Regions from separate parts of the Uliginosibacterium sp. TH139 genome, predicted to be linked through region 1. Evidence: predicted binding sites of a transcription regulator. Region 1 holds the regulator's gene; the other holds the start of a gene.
What was found. The regulator FNR, encoded in region 1, switches genes on or off when oxygen is low (the NO sensors DNR and NnrR bind a similar motif). The targets are predictions, from matches to a motif close to TTGANCTAGNTCAA.
Positions count from the first base shown of each region.

Region 2: the regulator FNR is predicted to act here: its motif matches at 2,043-2,056, upstream of C0V76_RS09690 (hemerythrin domain-containing protein).

Region 1 covers NZ_PKRR01000004.1:36,128-47,479, reverse strand. The annotation lists gene ampD (1,6-anhydro-N-acetylmuramyl-L-alanine amidase AmpD) at 1-299, opposite strand, end outside; gene C0V76_RS10110 (sigma-54 dependent transcriptional regulator) at 305-1,696, opposite strand; gene C0V76_RS10105 (PAS domain-containing sensor histidine kinase) at 1,686-3,245, opposite strand; gene C0V76_RS10100 (PP0621 family protein) at 3,245-3,487, opposite strand; gene C0V76_RS10090 (LEA type 2 family protein) at 3,828-4,313, opposite strand; gene ybiB (DNA-binding protein YbiB) at 4,513-5,424, shown strand; gene ppa (inorganic diphosphatase) at 5,479-6,024, opposite strand; gene C0V76_RS10075 (universal stress protein) at 6,148-6,573, opposite strand; gene C0V76_RS10070 (sulfite exporter TauE/SafE family protein) at 6,595-7,359, opposite strand; gene hemN (oxygen-independent coproporphyrinogen III oxidase) at 7,359-8,744, opposite strand; gene fnr (fumarate/nitrate reduction transcriptional regulator Fnr) at 8,872-9,570, shown strand; gene C0V76_RS10055 (alpha/beta hydrolase) at 9,609-11,336, opposite strand.
Region 2 covers NZ_PKRR01000003.1:569,565-580,916, forward strand. The annotation lists gene C0V76_RS09680 (FecR domain-containing protein) at 129-1,283, opposite strand; gene C0V76_RS09685 (sigma-70 family RNA polymerase sigma factor) at 1,389-1,910, opposite strand; gene C0V76_RS09690 (hemerythrin domain-containing protein) at 2,115-2,564, shown strand; gene C0V76_RS09695 (DUF2249 domain-containing protein) at 2,564-2,797, shown strand; gene C0V76_RS09700 (hypothetical protein) at 2,924-4,219, shown strand; gene C0V76_RS09705 (chaperone NapD) at 4,411-4,716, shown strand; gene napA (nitrate reductase catalytic subunit NapA) at 4,713-7,340, shown strand; gene napG (ferredoxin-type protein NapG) at 7,396-8,193, shown strand; gene napH (quinol dehydrogenase ferredoxin subunit NapH) at 8,190-9,050, shown strand; gene C0V76_RS09725 (nitrate reductase cytochrome c-type subunit) at 9,047-9,508, shown strand; gene C0V76_RS09730 (NapC/NirT family cytochrome c) at 9,659-10,336, shown strand; gene C0V76_RS09735 (succinylglutamate desuccinylase/aspartoacylase family protein) at 10,404-11,352, opposite strand, start outside.

The DNA.
Region 1 (11,352 bases):
ACGCCGGCATGCCAGGCACGCTGACGGGTGGACACAAATTGCAGCAACTCACCATCCCGACGGATGAAGAAGTGTGCTGACACCCGCAGGTGATGGATCTTTGCGTAATAGGGATGAGAGGAAGCGTCGAGGGTATTAGTGAAGAGTGCTTCGACGCCGGGGCCACCAAACTCCTCCGGCGGCAGACTGATGGCATGTATCACCAGCAACTCCGCCACACAGCCAACCGGACGTTCATCGCAATTCGGTGACGGAATCCAGCGAGCACCACGAAGCCAACCCTCATGATCCAGTTGCAGGACGCTCACTCGGCCTCGCCCCCCTTGTCACCCTTCATGCTCAGACGCTCCATGCGATAACGCAGCGAACGAAAAGTTACACCCAACACGCGCGCAGCCGCCGTGCGATTGCCGGAAGTCTTGCCCAAGGCCTCGATGATGGCCTCACGTTCAACCCGGTCAAGGTAATCCTGCAGGGTGCTCTCAGCGCAACCGTGGGCTCCCGGCGAGCCCTCACAGTCCTGTGGCTCAAGATGCAGATCCTCGACTTCAACCTGGTCCCCCAGTGCCAGTGCCATGGCGCGCTCAAGGATGTTTTCAAGTTCGCGCACGTTGCCGGGGAAGGCATAAGCCAGCAAAGCCCGCCGTGCCGCATCGGTAAGTTGCGGCGTGCGTAAACCGGCTTCCGTCGCAAGACGTGCCAGGATGTTTTCTGCAAGCGGCAAGATATCGTCACGCCGCTCTCGCAGAGCTGGCATTTTCAGTTCGATCACGTTAAGGCGATAAAAGAGATCCTGACGAAACTTGCCCTGCTCTACCCGCTCTCGCAGATTCTGGTGAGTCGCTGAAATGATGCGCACATCAACCGGTTGCTCCTGTGTGTCGCCGATACGCCGCACGCGCTTTTCCTGGATGGCGCGCAGCAGCTTGACCTGCATGGCCAGCGGCAAATCAGCTACCTCGTCGAGAAACAGCGTGCCGCCGTCGGCCGCCTGGAAGAAACCTTCCCGATCGGCATCCGCCCCCGTGAAAGCACCTTTGCGGTAGCCGAAGAACTCACTCTCCATCAGGTTCTCCGGAATAGCACCGCAGTTAACGCCAACAAAGGGCCTATCCGAGCGCGCGCCGAAACTGTGGATCAGGCGAGCGGCGCGTTCCTTGCCACTGCCGGATTCGCCAGAAATATAGACCGGAGCCAAGCTGCGAGCGAGGCGTTCGATCATGCTGCGCACCTGCAGCATGCTGGCCGACTCCCCAGTGAGCTGCGCGGCTGGTTTGCCAGCCTTCTGCTCAGCCTTCGGAATCTCGAGGGCCGATTTGACCAGTGTGCGTAGCTGCTCGAGCGACACGGGCTTGGAGATGTAATCGAAAGCGCCAGCCTTGAGTGCCGCCACCGCGTTATCCGTGCTGCCGTGAGCAGTAATCACGGCTACAGGCAAGTCGGCACAATGAGTGGCGATGTAGCGCACGACATCCAGCCCTTCACCATCCGGCAGGCGCATATCCGTCAGGCACAACCGGTACTGACGCTCACTGGCCAGACGGATCGCGTCTTTCACCGATCCCGCAGCGTCCACACCCAAGCCCATACGCACCAGCGAAAGCTCGATCAATTCGCGGATATCTTCCTCGTCATCGACCACCAGTACGTCGGCACCCCGCACACGGCCGCGACGCTCCATGCTCTCACTGCTCATGCAGCCTCCTCACAATCAGATGAAATTCCGCCCCGCCCGCAGCATCCAGCAAACTCAGATCAGCCGCATTAGCCTCTGCCAACTCGCGAGCCATGTATAACCCTAGGCCTGTCCCCTTTGGGTCGGAAGTAAAGAACGGCTCGAACACCTTGCTCCGATCCTCTGACGGAATGCCCGGGCCGTCATCACGAATGGTAAGCAGGCCACGTGCTTCGTCGATCCGCTGAACATTCAGATGAATGCTACCGGGCTGGCCGCAACAATAACGACGCGCATTGCCGAGCAGATTGGAAAGGATCTGATAGAGATGCACGCGATCAAAACTCACCCACACCTCCTGCTGTACATCGAGCACCACCAGCGTCATCACATCGGCGTGCTGCAGGGCATATTCATCCAGAAAGGTCCGGCAGAACTGCCCCAGCTCGAGGCGCTCACTGGTCAGACGATCACGCCGGCCAAGTTCCAGCACATCCCGCACGATGCGCTCGATGCGGGCCGTATTGTCATGAATGATCCGCACCAGGCGCTGCTGGACCTCTCCTCGCTTCTCTTCCAGCAAAAGCTCACCAGCGTGCGAGATTGAGGAGAGCGGATTGCGGATTTCGTGCGCAATATTGGCAGTAAGTCGCCCTAGTGCAGCGAGCTTCATCTGCCGCGCACGCGCCAAAACCCGCTCGGTGTCTTCTACATAGAACAATAAATCGGCTCCCTCGCCGGTCGCCAGCCGTCGCACCTGGAGTGATGCGCCAGTCTGTTCGTTCTGGATGTGGACGCAGAAATCAGTCTCGACGTGCAGCACCGCTCCAGCCTCCAGAGCCGGCACACATGCGCTCAGCGCCGAGCCTACATCCAACCTCACTCCGAGCAGCTCTGCCGCACGTGGGTTGGCTTGGCGAATCCGACCACGCTCATCGACCACCACTACGCCCTCTTGCATATCCTCGATGATGCGGGCATTGACGCGCAACTGGCGTGCCAGGTCGAGTCCGCGCTCCCTCGCCAACGCTTCATTGGCCAGCGCACGCCGGGCCAGCATGCGGGCCACGATGGCCACCGCAAAAAAACCAATGCAGACGATCGCCGCCTGTGGCAGATCTTCCGTAGTTCGCTCTCCACTCAGCATACGGGCGGCCTGATCGATCAGCACAGCAATCGTGGCCAGCGAAGCAGCCCCCAGCACCATGCGCCCCTGGCCAATGAGTCCGGAACCTGCGATGGACGTCATCATCAGGAAGGGCACGCCGCTGCGATATCCCCCGCTGGCATACATGAACATGGCTAGCACAATGATGTCCAGCGCCGCCTGCAACCCCAGCGTACGCTCGCCGTAATGCGGGCTGCCAGCATGCAGCAGGAAGAAGGTAAAGGCCATCACCCAGTAGGCCACCACCGCCACGATGAACACATCTGGTGCCTTCTGGCCAAAGCTCAGCACACCGCCGAAAATCGCAAAGGCACTCGCCACCACTATCCGGTACAGATTGAAGTACCGGATCGAAACCGCGCGTGCATCCGGAGCCTCGAATCCGGTCAGTACTGCAGTCATCAGCGGCTGCCTCCCACACCAAGATGAGCATGTTCGGGCGAACAGAAGTCCCGCCCACCGTCACTGACCGCCTCACTCTCTGGAACCAGCAGGCCGCAATGCGCGCACTCCACTATGCGCTCGGGTTCCGCAGGTGCAGCCCGCTCCGCCCCCCGCTCTTGCGGCACATCAGAGCGTTGCCACCAGCGGCGCACGAAGTGAACCGCCAGCAACAAGAGGAAAAACAGCAAAAGATTGCGCATGCTTGCTCCAGCGTTTCAGGAACCGCGAGTGTATCCCGGAGGCCAGCTCGGTCAAATCCATCAGGCGCCGCAGACGGACTCCCGAGACCATCAGCGTATCCCGGCGTAATGATCGGAGAAGGCCATTTCGCAACTCGTGGAGACACCCCCAACAAGATCAGCACCATGCTTAAAGCCCTGATCATGCAAGCGACGAGTCCGCCTCTCCACATCCAGGCGAAAACGATCTGGCGAGCTATTCAGACAGAGGTATTGCAATCTCTCACCCTGCACGGGATCAGGTCAGCCCCTTGATGAAAGCATCCCCAGCGTGCGTGGCTTTCCAGACCGCACACTCTTACTAAAACCCTATCCGCTCGCCGCTCCCGGCGGGAGCAGGCTTGGCGGCAGCACCGAGCAGCTTGCTGACATCCAGTTCGCCCGGTTGATCGAAGGGCGTACGGCCATATCCCTTGATCTGTGCCTCACCCTTCAGGCGATAGTGGAGCTTGCCATCCCTCCCAGTCAGCTCCGGCAAGCGACGCAATAGCCCCAACACTTGCGCATCCGCATCAACATCTACCAGACCTTCGCCGCGCTTCGGGATAGTCACCGGCGCACTCGATCGCCCACTGGCAAATTGGCTGCCGCCAACCAACACATCAAACACCAGGCTTTCGACACCAATATCCAGCGCATTCGGATTTGTCACCCGCAACTGCAGGCGCAATTTCTGCTGAAGGAGATTGCCACCGGAAATCCTCACATCCATCAAAGCTACTTGAGGCCTTTGCCAAACCGGAGCACAGGCAGCCAGCGCCAGCAGACACAACAGCCACTTACGCATCGCCAGCCTCCTCACTCAGTTCCTCCAGCACAGGCACCATCGACTCCACCAAGCACGACCATACGACCTGCTCATGCTTTGCACGAACTAGATCAAAATCCACAGGCCTGCCCGCGAGGCCCAGCCCGATAAAACCGACTTTCATGTGTAGCCTTTCTGTCGATTTGGCGTACGACGTTTGCCAAGCGATAATCAGTGCATGAATTACGCAGCGATCATCAAGGAAATTGGCCGGGGCACCAAGGGCGCGCGCGACATGTCGCGCGAGCAGGCTCAGGAACTGTTCGGCCAGATTCTGGACGGCAAGGTAGCAGATCTGGAGTTGGGCGCCATCTTGCTTGCCCTACGCATCAAAGGAGAAAGTCCGGACGAACTGCTCGGCTTCAAGGCTGCACTGGATGAGCGCACTCGCCAGGTAGAAGTTCCTCTAGGCCTGCGCTGCGTCGTACTGCCCACCTACAACGGCGCCCGCAAACAACCCAACCTGATGCCGCTGGTAGCCTTGCTGCTGGCGCGCGAAGGTGTGCCGGTACTGATTCAGGGACGGCATGACTTCGAATCCCGCGTCAGTCCCTTTGATCTGCTATCAGCGCTTGGAGTTGAGTGCGAACGCAGCCTGCCCGATGCTTCAACTGCGCTCGCAACACGGCACATCGCCTGCCTGCGCCTGGACATGCTGGCGCGCGGCCTGGACTGGTTGCTAGGCCTGCGCCTTGTGCTCGGCGTACGCAACAGTGGTCACACCCTGGCCAAACTGCTGGACCCATGCCGAGGCCGCAGCGTGCGCGTAGTAGGCGTCACCCATCCACCCTATCTTGAATCCATGCAGGCACTACTTGAAGCAGAGCAAGCCACTGCACTACTGATGCGGGGCACAGAAGGAGAGGCTTACGCAGCCCCGCGCCGTCGTCCACGCCTGCTTGGTTTCTGCGACGGACAACCAGAAGAGTTATTTCCCGCAGCTGAGTTCGATCTGGATCCAAGCAGTGAAGCGGCTTGCTCGGTCAGCGAAAATGCGACGCTGATCCGGCGCATGCTTGATCGCGAGATTCCGGTACCACAACCGATACGCGATCAGGTCTGCGCACTGGCCAGCCTGGCCCGTTCCTGAAAAAACAAAGCCTGCTTCACGCAGGCCTGGTTATTCAAAACGACCCATCGCGTCTCAATCCGTCTCATCCCCAGCCTTGGCATTGAAAGCGGCAACACCGGAATAGATTTCCTGACGTGCCGCGTCAATACCATCCCAGCCCAGCACCTTGACCCACTTGCCTTGCTCCAGATCCTTGTAGTGCTGGAAGAAGTGCTCAATCTGGCGCAACAGCAGATAAGGAAGATCCTGATAGGTGCGGATGTTGTCGTACAGCGATGTGATCTTGGGCACAGGCACTGCCAGCACCTTGGCATCTTCACCTGCCTCGTCAATCATGCGCAATACACCTACCGGGCGGCAACGGATCACCACCCCAGGAATCAACGCAAACGGAGCCATCACCAACACATCAACCGGATCGCCATCACCGGAAATGGATCGCGGCACGTAACCATAGTTGCAGGGATAGGACATCGAAGTGCCCATGAAGCGGTCCACATAGACCGCGCCGGTATCCTTATCAATCTCGTACTTGATCGGATCGGCGTGCGCCGGGATTTCGATAATGACATTGACGTCATCCGGCACATTTCCCGGCGGTACATTGTTGAAGCCCATGCAAAACCCCTCGTTGGTGTAGTCCGGTTTTATCGTTATGTGTTCATTTCACGCTCAGGCGGGCGCAATTGTCATGCTTTTCGTCTGCCCTGCCTATCAGTAGTCCTACCGACCCATGCGTCCCTAGCGCACCAGAGTCACCGGCCGGTGTGCCAACGCCACCACCCGCGCAGCCACTGAACCCAACAAAGCCTGAGTCACTGCTCCGCGTCCGTGCGTACCCATCCACACGGCATCGCACTCCAGATCATTGACAGCATTGGCAATCGTTTCGCCCGGCGAACCCACTCGCACATGCTGCTCGACATCAAGCCCAGCCGCACGCAGACGCTCGGCTACAGGCTGTACAACTGCCAGCCCTTCTTCATGGTAGTAAGCGTCAACTATCTCGCGGGCCACGTGGCGCGTCGCAAAACCAATCGGAATCGGCAGGTGCACATACAACACATGAACCTTGGGCATCTCGCGCAAACGAGCAGAAAAGGTCAACAAGGCATCCACCACACGTGCGGAGTATTCAGAACCATCGACAGCCAGCAGGATGTTCATAGCCTTGTCCCCATCAAAAACTCACACCTCGCAGATCACACCAGCCCACAACAACCCACCGAGTTCAGGCGCACGGATCAGGCCATATATGCCGAAAAACAGCACCACAAGACCAGCCACTAATCTGAAAGAACGGCTGCGCACCAGATTTCTGTAACGTGCGAGGAGAATGCCAGCGAAGAGCAGGTTCGGCAGGGTGCCTGCCCCGAAAGCCAGCATCAACCCGGCCCCCCGCACAGCCGAGCCATTCACCAGCGCTAGCGACAGTACGCTGTAGGTCAAACCACAAGGCAGGAATCCCCACAGGAAGCCTACTGGCAGGGCCTGGCGCCAGCTTCGCACCGGCAGGAAACGCTTGCTCAGCGGCTGGATACGCCGCCACAGAAGCTGCCCGCCACGCTCCACGCCAGCCAGTACGCGGGTGAAGCCCATCAGGTAAAGCCCCATGCCGATCAGCATCAGATTGGCCAGAACGAAGAGCATCAGCTGCAGCGGCAGGAAGCGATTGAAGAGCATGCTCGCCGAACCGATCGCGCCGACCAGCCCGCCGATCAGGGTATAGCTTGCAATGCGGCCGAAGTTATAGGCTAGCTGACGCGACCACACCGGAGCAGCACCCGGAACCGGCGATGAAAGCGCGCTGACGATGCCACCACACATGCCGATGCAGTGAGCTCCACCCAGCAGGCCAATCAGAAAAACGGAGAGAAAACCGCTGGCGGAAAAATCAGACACACCAAGCCCTTCGAGGGATACGCCCCAGTCAGCCAGGGCGCTTCCTACCATCAGATCACGCGGGAATAGCGCCGCTTCTCACGGTCGCTACGCAAGTAGGCGTCAAAAACCATGGCGATGATTCGTACCAGCATGCGCCCAGCCGCGCTGACCTGTACGCCATGCGCATCAATACTAAGCAAACCAGCAGCACCAAGTTCACGCAAGTCGTTCAGCTCTGCCGCGAAATACTCCTCAAAGCAAACCCCGAACCGGCTGGACATAAGCTCAAAGGACAGCGAAAAGTCGCACATCAAGGTCTGGATGACCGCATTGCGCAGCTCGTCATCCGCACTCAAAGCCCAGCCACGCATCACGGGCAATTCGCCGCGATCAAGGGCTGCGTAGTAGGGATCAAGCTCGCGCTGGTTCTGGCAGAAAGCCCCGCCCGCCTTGCCAATAGCGGACACCCCGAAGGCCAGCAGATCGCATTCGGCATGCGTCGAGTACCCCTGAAAGTTGCGCTGCAGGCGCCCCTCACGCTGAGCCACCGCCAGCTCGTCATCTGGCCGTGCAAAGTGGTCCATACCGATGAATACATACCCTGCAGCCCCAAGGCGCTCGATGGCAAGGGCAAGGATCTGCAGCTTGGCGTCCGGTGCAGGCAGGTCCGTCTCGTTGATCCTTCGCTGCGGCATGAAGCGACTCGGCAGATGGGCATAGTTATAGAGCGCCAGCCGATCCGGCTGCATCGCCAGAACCGTATCCAGGGTACGGCCGAAGCCCTCCACACTCTGGTGTGGCAAACCATAAATCAGATCCACACTGATCGAACGAAAACCCTCCGCACGCGCAGCATCGATCACCAACCGGGTTTCCTCGACGCTCTGGCGACGATTTACGGCCGCTTGCACCTTCGGATCGAAGTCCTGAACCCCCACACTCATGCGGTTAAAGCCTTCACGCGCGAGCAAGGCCACGGTCTCGGCGCTCACCTTGCGCGGATCAACCTCAATGGAGAACTCCCCTTCTGCCTGCAGCGTGAAATGCTGCCGGATCGCGCTCATCAGACGAAGGATCTCCTCCGGCTGCAGGAACGTAGGAGTACCACCGCCCCAGTGCATCTGGGCCACCGGCCGAGGAGCCGGCAGCAAGGCTGCCTGCATGGCCATCTCGCGTTCAAGATAGTCAATGTACTTCGCCGAACGTGAGTGATCCTTGGTGATCACCTTGTTACAGGCACAGTAGTAGCAGATGGTGTTACAGAAGGGGATGTGGAAATACAGCGACAACGGGCGAGTACCCTGCGGCGTTGAGAGGCGCGCAAGGTGCCCAACCTGGCTTTCCGGCGTAAATTCGGCCAGAAAGCGGTCTGCCGTAGGGTATGAGGTATAGCGCGGGCCCGGCACGTCAAACCGGCGGATCATGTCGGGGTCGAACTGGATCGTCTGGAGCACGATTCGATTTCTTTTGAGTTAATCAGCCAAGATCGCAGACTTATACCCCAAAAACGTTGATGCTGATCAATTCGCAGGGTACACTTCAAGGGTGGATCAAAAAGTAACCAAGCCCCTGCCCCCTGCTATGCGCATCGCCTGCAGTCAATGCAACCTGCGCGAGTTGTGCCTTGCCGTCGGTCTGGATGACGCGGATCTGCACAAGCTCGACGAACTGGTCGTGAAGCGCAAGCTCAAGCGCGGCCAGCAGCTCTACCGTGCCGGTGATGCCTTTGAGGCGATGTACGCCATCCGTACCGGATTTTTCAAGACCGACATCCTCACCGAGGAAGGTCTCGAACAAGTAACCGGTTTTCAGATGGCCGGCGAGATCTTGGGCATGGATGGGATCAGCAATGACCATCACGTCTGCAATGCAACTGCACTGGAAGACAGTGAAGTCTGCGTGATGCCCTACGATCAGCTGGAAGACCTGACGCGCGACATCAAATCGTTGCAGCAGCAGTTCCACAAGTTCATGAGCCGCGAGATCGTACGTGACCAAAGCCTGATGATCCTGCTGGGGTCGATGCGCGCTGAAGAACGTATTGCCGCTTTTCTGCTGAACCTTTCTCAGCGCATGCGTGTGCGTGGCTATTCCGCCTCGGAATTCCACCTGCGCATGACTCGCGAAGAAATCGGCTCCTATCTTGGCCTCAAGCTGGAAACCGTGAGCCGTGCCTTCTCAAAGTTCCACGACGAAGGCCTGATCGGTGTTCAACAGAAACATATCCGCATCCTCAATGCGGATGGCCTCAAGGCACTCCTGAACCACGCTCCGAGCTGACCGCTGAGTTCTCAGTGCCTGCCAAAGGCGCTGGCGTCTCAGGTTTCCAGCACGTACCGGCCAGGAGCAGCCCCAAGGCTTTTGGGTGCAAGACTCACGGCCTGCGGAGCCGGACGCAAGACTCCGGAGTGTGGCGCCAGCCAAGCCGCCCAATCCTCCCACCATGACCCAGACTGCCACTCTGCGCGGGCCAACCACTTTTCCGGTGAATCGGTACGGTGGACATGATCAGCCCGGAAGCGGCGCTTCGGCGGCGTAATCACTGGATTGACGATCCCAAGAATGTGCCCGGAACTGGAAAGCACATAGCGCTTTGGCCCGCGCACAAAATTCATGATCCGAAAAGTCTGTTTCCAGGGGGCGATGTGATCATCCTCAGCCCCCACGGAATACAGGGGCTGTTCGATGCGCTCCAGATCGATAAGCTGCCCACCCACCGTCAAGGCATCACGCTCGATCAAACGATTATGCAGATATAGCTCATTGAGATACCAGGCATGCATGGTGGCCGGCATACGCGTGGTATCCATGTTCCAATACAGCACATCAAAAGCAGGTGGCTTCTCTCCATACAAATAACCGTGCACGTAGTAATGCCAGATCAGGCTATTGGAGCGCAGCAAGCGGAAAGCTGAAGCCATTTCCTTGCCTTCCAGTACTCCCTTGCGACGCATCGCATCAGTAAGGAAGCGCACACTCCCTTCGTCGATGAAGACTTCGATATCCCCTGGGGCAGAGAAATCGGTCAGCGTGGTGAAAAGTGTCCAGCTGACGACCGGATGTTTTTCGGCAGGATACTGGCGCGTGGCCCAAGCCATGTAGATCGACAAGGCCGTGCCGCCAATGCAGTAACCAGAAGCATTCACCTTGTCGGCGTTCGACAACTCGCGCGCGGTATCGACAATGAAATCAATGCCTTCGGTGATGTAGTGGTCGAAACCTACATCATGCATCGACAAATCCGGATTCTTCCAGCTGGTGATGTAAACATCGATGCCCTGATCAAGCAAATAGCGCACCATGCTTTTCTTCGGAATCAGATCCAGTACATAGAATTTGTTGATCCAGGGCGTAACGATAACCATCGGCCGCGCATGCACTTGTGGCTGGGTTGGAACATAGCGGATGACTTCCAGCATGCGGTTACGCGCAACGACTACCCCCGCCGTAGTCGCAAGATTCTCGCCCACCTTGAAGTCGTCCGGATTCGTCATGCGGATATCACCAGCAGCCAGATCCGCCAGAAAATTCTCCATCCCCCGACGCAAACTCTCGCCATTGCTTTCTGCGGCCAGGCGCTGAGCTACTGGGTTGCTCCAGAAAAAATTAGTCGGAGCCACCGCATTGAGATATTTCCGCCACCAGAACGCTGCTCTGCGACGTTCGTTGTCGGACAGCCCGGGAGTCTCATAAAGCATATCCTGGATACGCCGGGTAACCAGCAAGTACCATTCCTTGGCAATATCCCAGCTGGCATGCTCGGTCCATACGGGATCAGCGAAGCGGATGTCGTCCGGTTGTGGCATCACCGGATCTTCACTCGGGAACCCAATTGCCCGGCGATACGCATGATTGCCGACGGTCAGCAGATCATTGGAAAAACACAGCATCTGTTCAAGCAACTCTTCCGGATGCAACACCCATGCAAGCTGGGCGTGCATGAGCGGTACAACCACCCCTAACGGATCGATCGTCGCAGTGATCTTGTCCCGCCAATCGCTATAGGATGGGCCGGGCCCATTCAGATTCCGGCACGCTGAATTCATGGCTTGCCTCCTGCGT
Region 2 (11,352 bases), on a different contig from region 1:
GAACTCCTGAATCGGTCGTTGATTGCCGGACCGCAGCTCGCCGCTGCGGATCCTCCTGCCGATGAAGACGCACCACCCCCAGCGAATCCTCATGTTGCAAATGAGAATTCTTCAAAGTTTTTTTGCCGCTACCTTGCCACCACCTCCGTGAGCGCGCCGCGCGATTCCAGCCGCACGGGCAGAAGCTGCGGCAAGGCCCGGGCGAACTGCTGGAACTGGCGCAAGGTGTAGCTGCCGCCCACCGGCAGCGTAGCCACGGCCGGATCACGCACTACCAGGCCGGTATGGCCATAGCGCTCGAACTCAGCGATGGCGTCGGCCAGCGGCGTCTGGTCAAAACTCACCCGCCCCTCACGCCAGGGGGCCACGGCGGTGGGTGGCAGTGCGGCGGGCGCACTGAGCTGGCCGCGGCCATCTGCCACCACACGCTGGCCGGCATGCAACTCCACGCTCGCCAGGCGGGCATCAGCGGTGGCGGGCGCCACCCGTACCCGTCCCTCCTCTACTTCCACTACCGTCTGGCCGGCATCACGGCCACTCTGGCTGTGGCGCACTGAAAAACGGGTGCCCACCACGGTGACGCGCACCCCTCCGGCCCACACATGGAAAGGGCGTTGCGCGTCCGGATGCACGACGAACATGACCTGACCTTCCTGCAGGTGCACTTCGCGACGGTCGCGGAACAAGCGCACCTCGGCCCGGCTGGCCGTATCAAGCTGCAGCGTGCTGCCCTGGCTGGCCGCATCCGGCAGGGTCACGCTGAGCTGCTGCCCGCGCTCGGTGGCATAGGCCTGCACGAAACCCGGTTGCAGCTGCCACTGCTGCCAGCCCAGCCAGGCACCTGCCACCACGACACAGGCCAGCGCCGCCGCCATGGCCTGCGGCAGCCGACCGCCCTGCAGCCATGCCCTCCAGCCGCTGCGGGCCGGCGGACGCGGTAAGGCAGGCGGCCAGGCCGGGGCCGGAGCCTGCGGCGGAGCGCCTGCAGCACGCTCACCCAGGCCGGCCCTGAGGGACGCCAGATGCTCGTCGGGCAGATGCCGCAGCTCATCGAATGTGTGCTCCATGTCCTCAAGGGCCGCACCATGGCGCGGATCCGCCTTCAGCCAGTCCGCCAGTTCAGCCTCGCCCGCTGTGTCCAGACCATTGCGCCGGCGCAGCACCCAGGTCGCCGCCTCGATGTCGAGCGGATCCTGATCCTGAGCAAAGGCGTCGAAGTCGCGCGCATCCTCTTCGGGATCCGGGGAGGCGGCGGGGGCGTGGTCGTGTGGGCGCGAGTTCATGGGCAGGGGGCGGAAGACATGTTCTTGTTCTGCAGACGCATGAGGGTGGGCATTTCCTCACCCCTGCGACAGACGGGCGTACTTTTGGGCGGACTATAGCCGAGCTCAGACGCTGCCGGAGCCCGCCCCGCGCAGCTGCCGCTCACACAGCTTGCAGGCCACCATTGCGCGCACCACATGCTTCTCCACCATGCTGACCGAAACCCCCATGTGCTGTGCAATCTGCGCATGGCTGAGGCCTTCCAGGATGGATAGCACGAAGGCTTCACGGCAACGCGGCGGCAGCGCCTCGATGGTGGCCACATAGGCACGGATGATCTGCTGCGAGGCCAGCACCTCTTCGGGTTGCAGATGGCGTGGCGCCGGCGGATGAAGCTCTTCGGGCAAGGCATCGAGGGGCTCGTGCCGGCGCACCGCATCGCGCCGATGGAGATCGACAATCAGATTGCGGGCCGTGCGATAGAGCAGGGCCCGCACATCCAGGATGGCCTGGCCGCTGCCCTGCACCGACAGCACCCGCAGGAAACTCTCCTGCGCAAGATCGGCCGCCGTATCGCGATCGCTCACCTGGCGATTCAGGAAATTCAGCAGCTCGCGGTGATAACGCTCCAGCACGACAGAATCCACGAATGAGTTGAAACAGCTTGAAGCTGTTCATGATTTCTTAACAAGAACCATTCTCATTTAACCACAGAGTCGCACACTTGTGTCGGCCTCGCCGCGACGAGACGCGCACCTCCGCCAGCGGCGCTGACGCGCTTGATACGAGTCAATTACAGCCGGGGACGGCAATTCCCATACTCAGACCACACTCAGAGAATGGATAAAACAATGGGCTCCCCTGATTTCGTGACCTATCTCACCACCGATCACCGCCATTGCGACGAGCAGCTCGGCGCGCTGCGCCGCAGCGCCATCGGCGGCGACTGGCAGGCCGCCAGCGCCGCTTTCGAAGCCCTGCGCCATGACATCCTGGCTCACTTCGCTGCCGAGGAGGAAGTACTTTTCCCGGCCTTCGAAGCCAGCTCCGGCATGACATGCGGGCCCACCGCCGTCATGCGCATGGAGCACGAGGAAGCGCGCGAACTGCTGCTTGATCTGGCCGAATCCATCGCCTCACAGGAGACGGACGGCGTGCGCGGCTACGGCGAAGCCCTGCTGATCCTGCTGCAGCAACACAACATGAAGGAGGAAAACATCCTCTACCCGATGGCGCAGCAAGGCCTTGGGACGCGCATCGGTGAGCTCAGCGCACAGATCGTGCTGCGCCGGGAGGCCTGATGGAAACACTGGATGTGCGCGGCCTGCCGCCACCCGAACCCTTCGAACGCATCATGGCCGCACTGGATGTGCTGCCGGCCGGCGAAGCGCTGGAAGTGCTCATCCACCGCGAGCCCTTCCCGCTTTACGACTGGCTGCGCGAGCGCGGCTGGGCATGGACGGCTAAGCGCGAGGATTTTTCGGGTTACGAGCAGTTCCGCCTGCACATCGCGGCGGCGGGACAAACCTCGTAGGTGCGACTTCAGTCGCACACCCCGCGTGGCAGGCCGGCTGAAGTCGCCCCTACGAAAACAAGTCTCTGACCCGGCCACAAGCACCCCGACCGAAACCTTCGCGGCCAGTTCCGCTTGTACACGCCCATGCAACTCGTCTCCACCGAAGCCTCGCCTGCGCCTGATCTTTCCTTCGCCCACTTTCTGGCCGGCCTGGCCGGCATGGGCGCGGCGGGAATCCTGCTGGCCTGGCAGCCTGAAGCGCTGCTCACGCGCTGGCATCCGGCCGCGCTGGCAGCCGTGCATCTGTTCGCCCTGGCCGGCCTGATGCCGGTGATGCTGGGAGCGCTCCTGCAGTTCGTACCGGTGGCCTGCGGCCTGGCCCTGCCGCGCTGGCCGCGGCTGGACTGGCTGATCCTGTTCGCGCTGCTGGCGGGGGCCTACGCGCTCGCCGGCGGCTTCCTCTTCGCCGACCCGGCCTGGCTGCTCACAGCCGGCCTGCTACTGGCCGCAAGCCTGCTGAGTTTTCTGGCCAAGCTGCTTCGCGCGCTGTGGCAGCAAAAGCTGCAAGCCACCCTGCCCGCCGCCCTGCGCCGCAATGCCCTGGCCTTCGCCGCCACCGTACTGCTGGGCCTCACACTGATTGGGGTGATGCGTTTCGGCTGGGCGCTGCCCTTCCTGCAACTCGTTGACTGGCATGCACAGTGGGGGCTGATCGGCTGGGTCGGCGGGTTGATCATCAGCGTGAGCAGCGTGGTGGTGCCGATGTTCCATGTCAGCGCGCCCTATCCCAGGCACTGGGAGCTGGCTACGCGTGGCCTGCCACTGCTGCTGCTCGCCGGTGGCCTCGCCAGCCTGGCCGGCTGGAGCACGCTGGCACAACTCTGTACGGCCTTGCTGGCCGTTCTGTGCCTGGCTTTCGGCCTGCTCACCGGGCTGCGCGTGGTGGAAGCGCGGCGCGGCGAGCGCGATGCCTTCCACTGGGGCTGGCTGGCGGTCGCTGCATTGACCAGCGGGCTGGCCTTGCTGGGCCTGCTCGCCAGCCTGGCGTCGGACCCACGCTGGGGCGTAGCCTTCGGCGTGTTGGCACTGACCGGACTGGGGGGTGGAACGATCAGCGTGATGCTCTATCGCATCGTGCCCTTCCTGATCTGGCTGCACTGGCAGCGCGCCAACAATGCCCGCGCGCGTCTGCCCCTGCTGCACCAGATCGTGCCTGAGCGCGCCCAGCGTGCGCAGTTGCTGGCCGATTTCGGCGCCAGCCTGGTGCTCACGACGGCCGCCTTCGTTCCCGTGCTGGTCCTGCCCGGTGCGGCCCTGCTCGCGGCGAGCAAGCTCGTCCAGCTGAGCTTGCTGGCTCGTGCGATGCACGCCTACCGCCAGCGCCTCGCCCTGCTTCACACCCTGCCACCTCGCGTTCGCCCGGCCACGGGTAATCCCTGAGTCTCGCAAAGTCTTGCAGAGCAAGGGCTCTGGCCATTCTTGACACGAATCAAGGAGGCCACCCCGGCCAAGCGACTCCAATCCCCCTGATGGCACCAGTGCGGGGCATTTCCCTTTTGGGTGGAATGACGCACCACAGCAGTGCATTTTTACCAGACTGCTTTGATAGCCCACCGGGATTGGAGAACCACATGAAGATCGTAAGTCTGCTGGTCAGGGTCAGGCCGGAACAGGCCGCCGAAGTCGCCGCCCGCCTCGTCGGCATTGCCGGCGCAAGCCTGCACGGCACGACACCGGATGGGGGCCGCCTGGTGGTAATGCTGGAAGACGGCGAAGGCTATGCCGTCACCGATTCGATTCTCGCCGTGTCCGTCGCCAGCGGCGTGCTGGGCACCACGCTGGCCTACGAATACACCGACGAAGAAGTCACCCCAGACGAACTGGCCACCGCCATGGCCAGTTCCAAGAAAAGACACGTACAGGAGATGCAGGCATGACCACAAGACAATCGCAGGACCGGTCCAAGATTGACTTGACCCCCGCGGGGGGTGACCCGGCGGCTAGCCGGGTCGGGGGCGGTGCAACGCTCAGTCGTCGCGATTTCATCAAGACCCAGGCGCTGGCCGCAGCCACCGCAACCGCCGTGGGCAGCCCGCTGGTGCATGCCGCCACGGCCGCAGCCACCCCCAGCGAAGTGCGCTGGGACAAGGCCGCCTGCCGCTTCTGCGGTACCGGCTGCTCGGTGCTGGTGGGCGTGCAGAACGGCAAGATCGTAGCGACCCAGGGCGACCCGGACGCGCCGGTCAACCGGGGGCTCAACTGCATCAAGGGCTACTTCCTGTCCAAGATCATGTACGGCGCCGATCGCCTGACCCAGCCGCTGCTGCGCATGAAGAACGGCCAGTACGCCAAGGACGGCGAATTCGCGCCGATCAGCTGGGACAAGGCTTTCGACATCATGGCCGAGAAGTGGAAGGCGGCAATCAAGGAGAGCGGGCCGAACTCCATCGCCATGTTCGGCTCGGGCCAGTGGACGATCTGGGAAGGCTATGCCGCCAGCAAGCTCTACAAGGCCGGTTTCCGCACCAACAACCTGGACCCGAATGCGCGCCACTGTATGGCCAGCGCCGTCACCGGCTTCATGCGCACCTTCGGCATTGATGAGCCAATGGGCTGCTACGACGATATCGAGCAGACCGATGCCTTCGTGCTGTGGGGCTCCAACATGGCCGAGATGCACCCGATCCTGTGGAGCCGCATCACGGATCGCCGGCTATCCCACGATCAATGCCAGGTGCACGTGCTATCCACCTTTGAGCATCGCTCCTTCGACCTGGCCGACAACGGCATGGTCTTCGTGCCCAACACCGACCTGGCGATCCTGAACTACATCTGCAACTACATCATCCAGAACAAGAAGGTGAATCTGGATTTCGTGAAGAAGCATGTGAACTTCAAGAAAGGCGAGACCGACATCGGTTTCGGCCTGCGCCCCGGCCACGATCTGGAAAAGAACGCCACCAACAACGGCTACCCGGGGGCAGACGGCAAACCCAAGGGCGACGTGGGCAAAGCCGAAGCGATCAGCTTCGAAGAGTTCGCCAAGTTCGTCTCCGAATACACCGTGGAGAAGGTCAGCAAACTCTCCGGCGTGCCGGCCGCCAAGCTGCAGAAAATGGCCGAGCTGTATGCCGACCCGAAGAAGAAGGTGATCTCCTTCTGGACCATGGGTTTCAACCAGCACACCCGCGGCACCTGGGTGAACAACATGATCTACAACGTCCACCTGCTGGTGGGCAAGATCAGCGAGCCCGGTAACAGCCCCTTCTCGCTCACCGGCCAACCCAGCGCCTGTGGCACCGCACGCGAAGTCGGCACCTTTGCCCACCGCCTGCCGGCGGACATGGTCGTCACCAATCCGGAGCACCGCAAGCACGCCGAAGAGATCTGGCAGCTGCCCGACGGCACCATTTCCGACAAGGTCGGCCTGCACGCCGTGGCCCAGAGCCGCGCCCTGAAGGATGGCAAGGTCAAGTGCTACTGGACCAGCACCACCAACAACATGCAGGCCGGGCCGAACATCAATGGCGAGGTCTACCCGGGCTGGCGCAATCCGGCCGCCTTCGTGGTGGTCTCGGATGTATATCCCACGGTGTCCGCACTGGCCGCCGACCTGATTCTGCCCAGCGCGATGTGGACCGAGAAGGAAGGTGCGTTCGGCAACGCCGAGCGGCGCACCCAGTTCTGGCGCCAGCAGGTCAAGGCGCCGGGCGACGCGCGCTCGGATCTGTGGCAGTACATCGAGTTTTCCAAGCGCTTCAAGGTCGAGGAAGTGTGGCCGGCCGAGCTGATCGCCAAGAAGCCGGAACTGAAGGGCAAGACCCTGTATGACGTGCTGTACGCCAACAAGGTGGTGAACAAATTCCCGCTCAGCGAAGTCGAGAAGGTGAATGCCCACGCCATTACCGGCTACATGAACGACGAGTCGAAAATCTTCGGCTTCTATCTGCAGAAAGGCCTGTTCGAGGAGTACGCGAAGTTCGGCCGCGGCCATGGTCATGATCTCGCCGATTTCGACATGTATCACAAGGCGCGTGGCCTACGCTGGCCGGTGGTGGATGGCAAGGAAACCCTGTGGCGCTTCCGCGAAGGCTTCGATCCCTATGTGAAGAAGGGCGAAGGTGTGAAGTTCTACGGCCACAAGGATGGCAAGGCCGTCATCTTCGCGCTGCCCTATGTGAATCCACCGGAAATGCCGGACAAGGATTTCGACCTGTGGCTATGCACCGGCCGCGTGCTGGAGCACTGGCACACCGGCTCGATGACGCGCCGGGTGCCCGAGCTGCACAAGGCGGTGCCGGAAGCGGTGATCTTCATGCACCCGGACGACGCAACGAAGCGCAAGCTGCAGCGCGGCATGCTGGTCAAGGTCGCCTCGCGGCGCGGCGAAATCACCGCGCGCATCGAAACGCACGGTCGCAACAAGCCGCCGGTGGGCCTGATCTTCATCCCCTTCTTCGATGAAGGCCGGCTGGTGAACAAGCTCACGCTGGATGCCACCTGCCCGATCTCGAAAGAGACGGACTTCAAGAAGTGCGCGGTGAAAGTGACCCGCGCCTGAATGCGCTGATCCCGGCCGGGTCCGGGATCACGCCTGAACCTTGACTCCGCCCCTCATGAGCGAGCCCACCAAGCCAGCCAACGCCAGCCCGCGCCGCCGTTTCCTCAAGGAAATGGCCGGTGCGGCCGGGGGCGCCTGCCTGCTCGCCATGGGCGTCACGCTCTATTCGAAACAGGCGGGAGCGCGGCCCGCGCAAGCCATCCGCCCACCCGGCGCACTGATGGAGGAAGCCTTCCTCGGCGCCTGCATCCGCTGCGGCCTGTGCGTGCGCGATTGCCCCTACGACACGCTCAAGCTCGCCACGCCCGGCGATGGCATAGTCAGTGGCACGCCCTATTTCACGGCTCGCGACATCCCCTGCGAAATGTGCGAGGACATTCCCTGCGTGAAAGCCTGCCCCAGCGGCGCGCTCGATCACGCCCTCAGCGACATCCGCCAGGCCGAGATGGGCATTGCGGTGCTGATCGATCAGGAGAACTGCCTCAACTTCCTCGGCCTACGCTGCGACGTGTGCTACCGCGTCTGCCCAGTCATCGACAAGGCGATCACCCTGGAGATGCGGCGCAACCCGCGTGAAGAGCGCGAAGGCCCGGCCGCCACCCGCCACGCGATGCTGATACCCACCGTGCATGCCGACGCCTGCACCGGCTGCGGCAAGTGCGAAAAGAGCTGCATCCTGCCGGAGGCCGCGATCAAGGTGCTGCCCGCCCACATCGCCCGTGGCGCCCCGGCTGAACACTACCGACGCGGCTGGGAAGAGAAAGGCAAGGCCGGCGGCTCGCTGATCGGCGATCAGGTCAAGCTGCCCGTACGCGGCCTCGATGATCAATCTGCACCGGGAGGCCAGCCGTGAGTGCGCAGCGCCCCGGCCTCGAAGCCATCGCCGACAAGGGCTGGTTCACCGCCCACAAATGGCTGCTGCTGCGCCGCGCGTCGCAGTTGCTGATCCTCGCCGCCTTCCTCGCCGGACCATGGTTCGGCGGATGGCTCGTGAAGGGCAACCTCGCCTCCAGCCTGACCCTGGATGTGCTGCCGCTGACCGATCCTTTCCTGTTCCTGCAGATGCTGGCCACCCGCCACTGGCCTGAGATGAGTGCGCTCATCGGCGTGGCCATCGTGCTCGGTTTCAACCTGTTGGTGGGCGGCCGGGTGTTCTGCTCCTGGGTCTGCCCGATGAATGTGGTGACGGATAGCGCCGGCTGGCTGCGCCGCCGCCTGGGCCTCAAAGGCGGGCGCACGCCGCACGACGCCACCCGCCTGTGGCTGCTCGGCTTTGTGCTGCTGGCGGCCGCGCTGACCGGCTCGCTGGTGTGGGAATGGGTGAATCCTGTATCGATGCTGCAGCGCGGCCTGATCTTCGGCTTCGGTGCCGCCTGGGTCTTCGTGGCCGGCGTGTTTCTCTACGACCTGCTGCTGGCCGGACGCGGCTGGTGTGGCCATGTCTGTCCGATGGGCGCCCTCTACGGCCTGATCGGCAAGACAGCCCTGCTCCGCGTTTCCGCTCATGGCCGCAGCGCCTGCAACGACTGCATGGACTGCTTCGCCGTATGCCCTGAACCCCAGGTGATCCGGCCGGCCCTCAAGCCACGCGATGCGGCCGCCAGCCCCCTGATTCTGGATGGTGACTGCACGAACTGCGGTCGCTGTATCGACGTATGCAGTCAAGAGGTCTTCCGATTCGGCAGCCGATTCAACAGGAGCAAAAAATGAAAAAACTGATACTGATCCTCACCGCCTGCCTGATGCTGGCCCCGGCCTACGCCCAGAAAGCCGAACCCGTGCCTGATCCGCTTGCCGGCGTGAAGGCTTTCGGCATGCGCGGCGTACCGATCGACGGCCCGGAAGCCGCGTCGGACAACTTCCGCAACGAGCGCGACCAGCCGCCACTGCCGCGGGATTTCGTGCAACAGCCACCGCTGATCCCGCACACCGTGAAGGGCTACAACATCACCAAGAACTTCAACAAGTGCATGGATTGTCACGCCTGGAACCGTACCAAGGACACCGGGGCCACCAAGGTCAGCGTGACTCACTTCAAGACCCGCGAAGGCACCGAACTCTCCAACATCTCCCCGCGCCGCTACTTCTGCACCCAGTGCCATGTACCGCAGACCGATGCCAAGCCGCTGGTGGCGAACAAGTTCCAGCCGGCCGCCGGCATGCGCTAAGCGGGTATCCGCCGACTACGCACGCCAATCTCGTGACTCCGATGCTCGCCGTACCACTCGTACGACTTCGCCTCTCTTCACGACCTTGACGCGCTCGCTATGGCGGCTCCTCCGCTTAGTCCCAGAACTCGATCTTCACAGGACAAAAACATGACAAGCGAAAACACCACCTGCAACGGGATCAAAGCGAAGCTGTGCGCCCTGCTCAAGAAAAAATGGTTCATCGGCCTCGGCGGCCTCACCGTGGCCTTCGCCGCCGGCATCATCTTCTGGGGCGGCTTCAACACTGCGATGGAGCTGACCAACCGCGAACAGTTCTGCATCGGCTGCCACGAGATGCAGGAAAACGTCTATCAGGAATACCGCAACACCATCCACCACTCCAACCGCACCGGCGTACGCGCCACCTGTCCGGACTGCCATGTGCCCAAGGAGTGGGTGCCCAAGGTGATCCGCAAGATCCAGGCTTCGAAAGAAGTGTGGGGCAAACTCACCGGCAGCATCAGCACCCCCGAGAAGTTCCAGGCCGAACGCCTGCGCCTGGCGCAGAACGAATGGCGGCGCATGAAGGCCAACAACTCACAGGAGTGCCGCAACTGCCACAACTACGATTCGATGGACTACGCCGAGCAGAACCGCCGCGGCGCGGTCATGCACCAGAAGGGTTTTGCCGACGGCATGACCTGCATCGACTGCCACAAGGGCATTGCCCACAACCTGCCGCCGATCGAACAGCACATCGGCGCCGAGCGTGATGCCGTGCCGCCGGAAGTGATGCACCCGTCTGTCGCGCCCAAACCTGAGGCGGCCGCTTCTCCGGCGAACTGAAACCGCCCCGCCAGAAAGCACAAGGCCCCGTAAACCGGGGCCTTGTGCATGGCAGCCTGCGCAGGATTCAGAGCGGCCGATCGCTCGGCAGGGCAAAGTAGAACCACTCGTTGCCGGGCAGGGACTTCGGGTTCGGAAAGACGATGAAGCCGGTGCCCTGCGCACGTACCTCCGTGCCATCGTGGCGGATGCCGATCACCTCGCCCGCCTCGACCGGGTCGAAGCTCTTCCATTCCTTCACGAAACGGTCGTCCGGGTGCATGCGGTCGATCACATCCACCAGACGCAGCAGTTCCGGCGCCGGGTGCGGCGCCGGAACGGGTGCGTCGATCAGCCCCAGCAAGGCCAGCGTATTGCGGATCGCCTTATAGGCCACTTCCGGTGCCGCCGGATCTTCATGCTGACCGCATTCCAGCGTGATCGCGTAGCCCCCCTTGGAGCGCATGTATTCGGTGGTACCCACGCCATAGCTCGGATCCGTGCTGAGCATCTGCGCGCGCAGGCTGGCGTCCGGGTAGGCGAGACGGCGGGCCACGCCACGCGCATAAGTGTCCAGCCAGCCTTCGACGATGCGGCGCACGCCCAGGCGCACGGCCAGCGCCTGCTCCTGCGCAGCATGGCTGAATGGCTCCAGGGAGCCGGAATTGTCCTGCGGGCCAAGCATTGCAAAAGGCTCACCGCCGGTGTGGAAGGAATGCAGATCGAGCAGCGCGTCATGCGCCTCGAGCAGGGGGCACAGCGCATTGGCGATGCGATCCTCGAAGTCGACCGGCTCGGCGGTGGGGCGCAGGTTGCGGTTGAGATTGCGGTCACCCATGCGCTGCTTGAGGTGGTAGGCCAGCGGATTGGTGATCGGCACGAATGTCAGGGTGCCGCACTTGAGGCTCAGCGCACCGGAATCGAACTCGGCAATCAGGCGCTCGATGGCGCGCGAGCCGCACACCTCGTTGCCATGCACGGCGCCCAGCACCAGCAGCTTCGGGCCTGGTTCAAGGCCGGCAAAGCTATGCACGCGC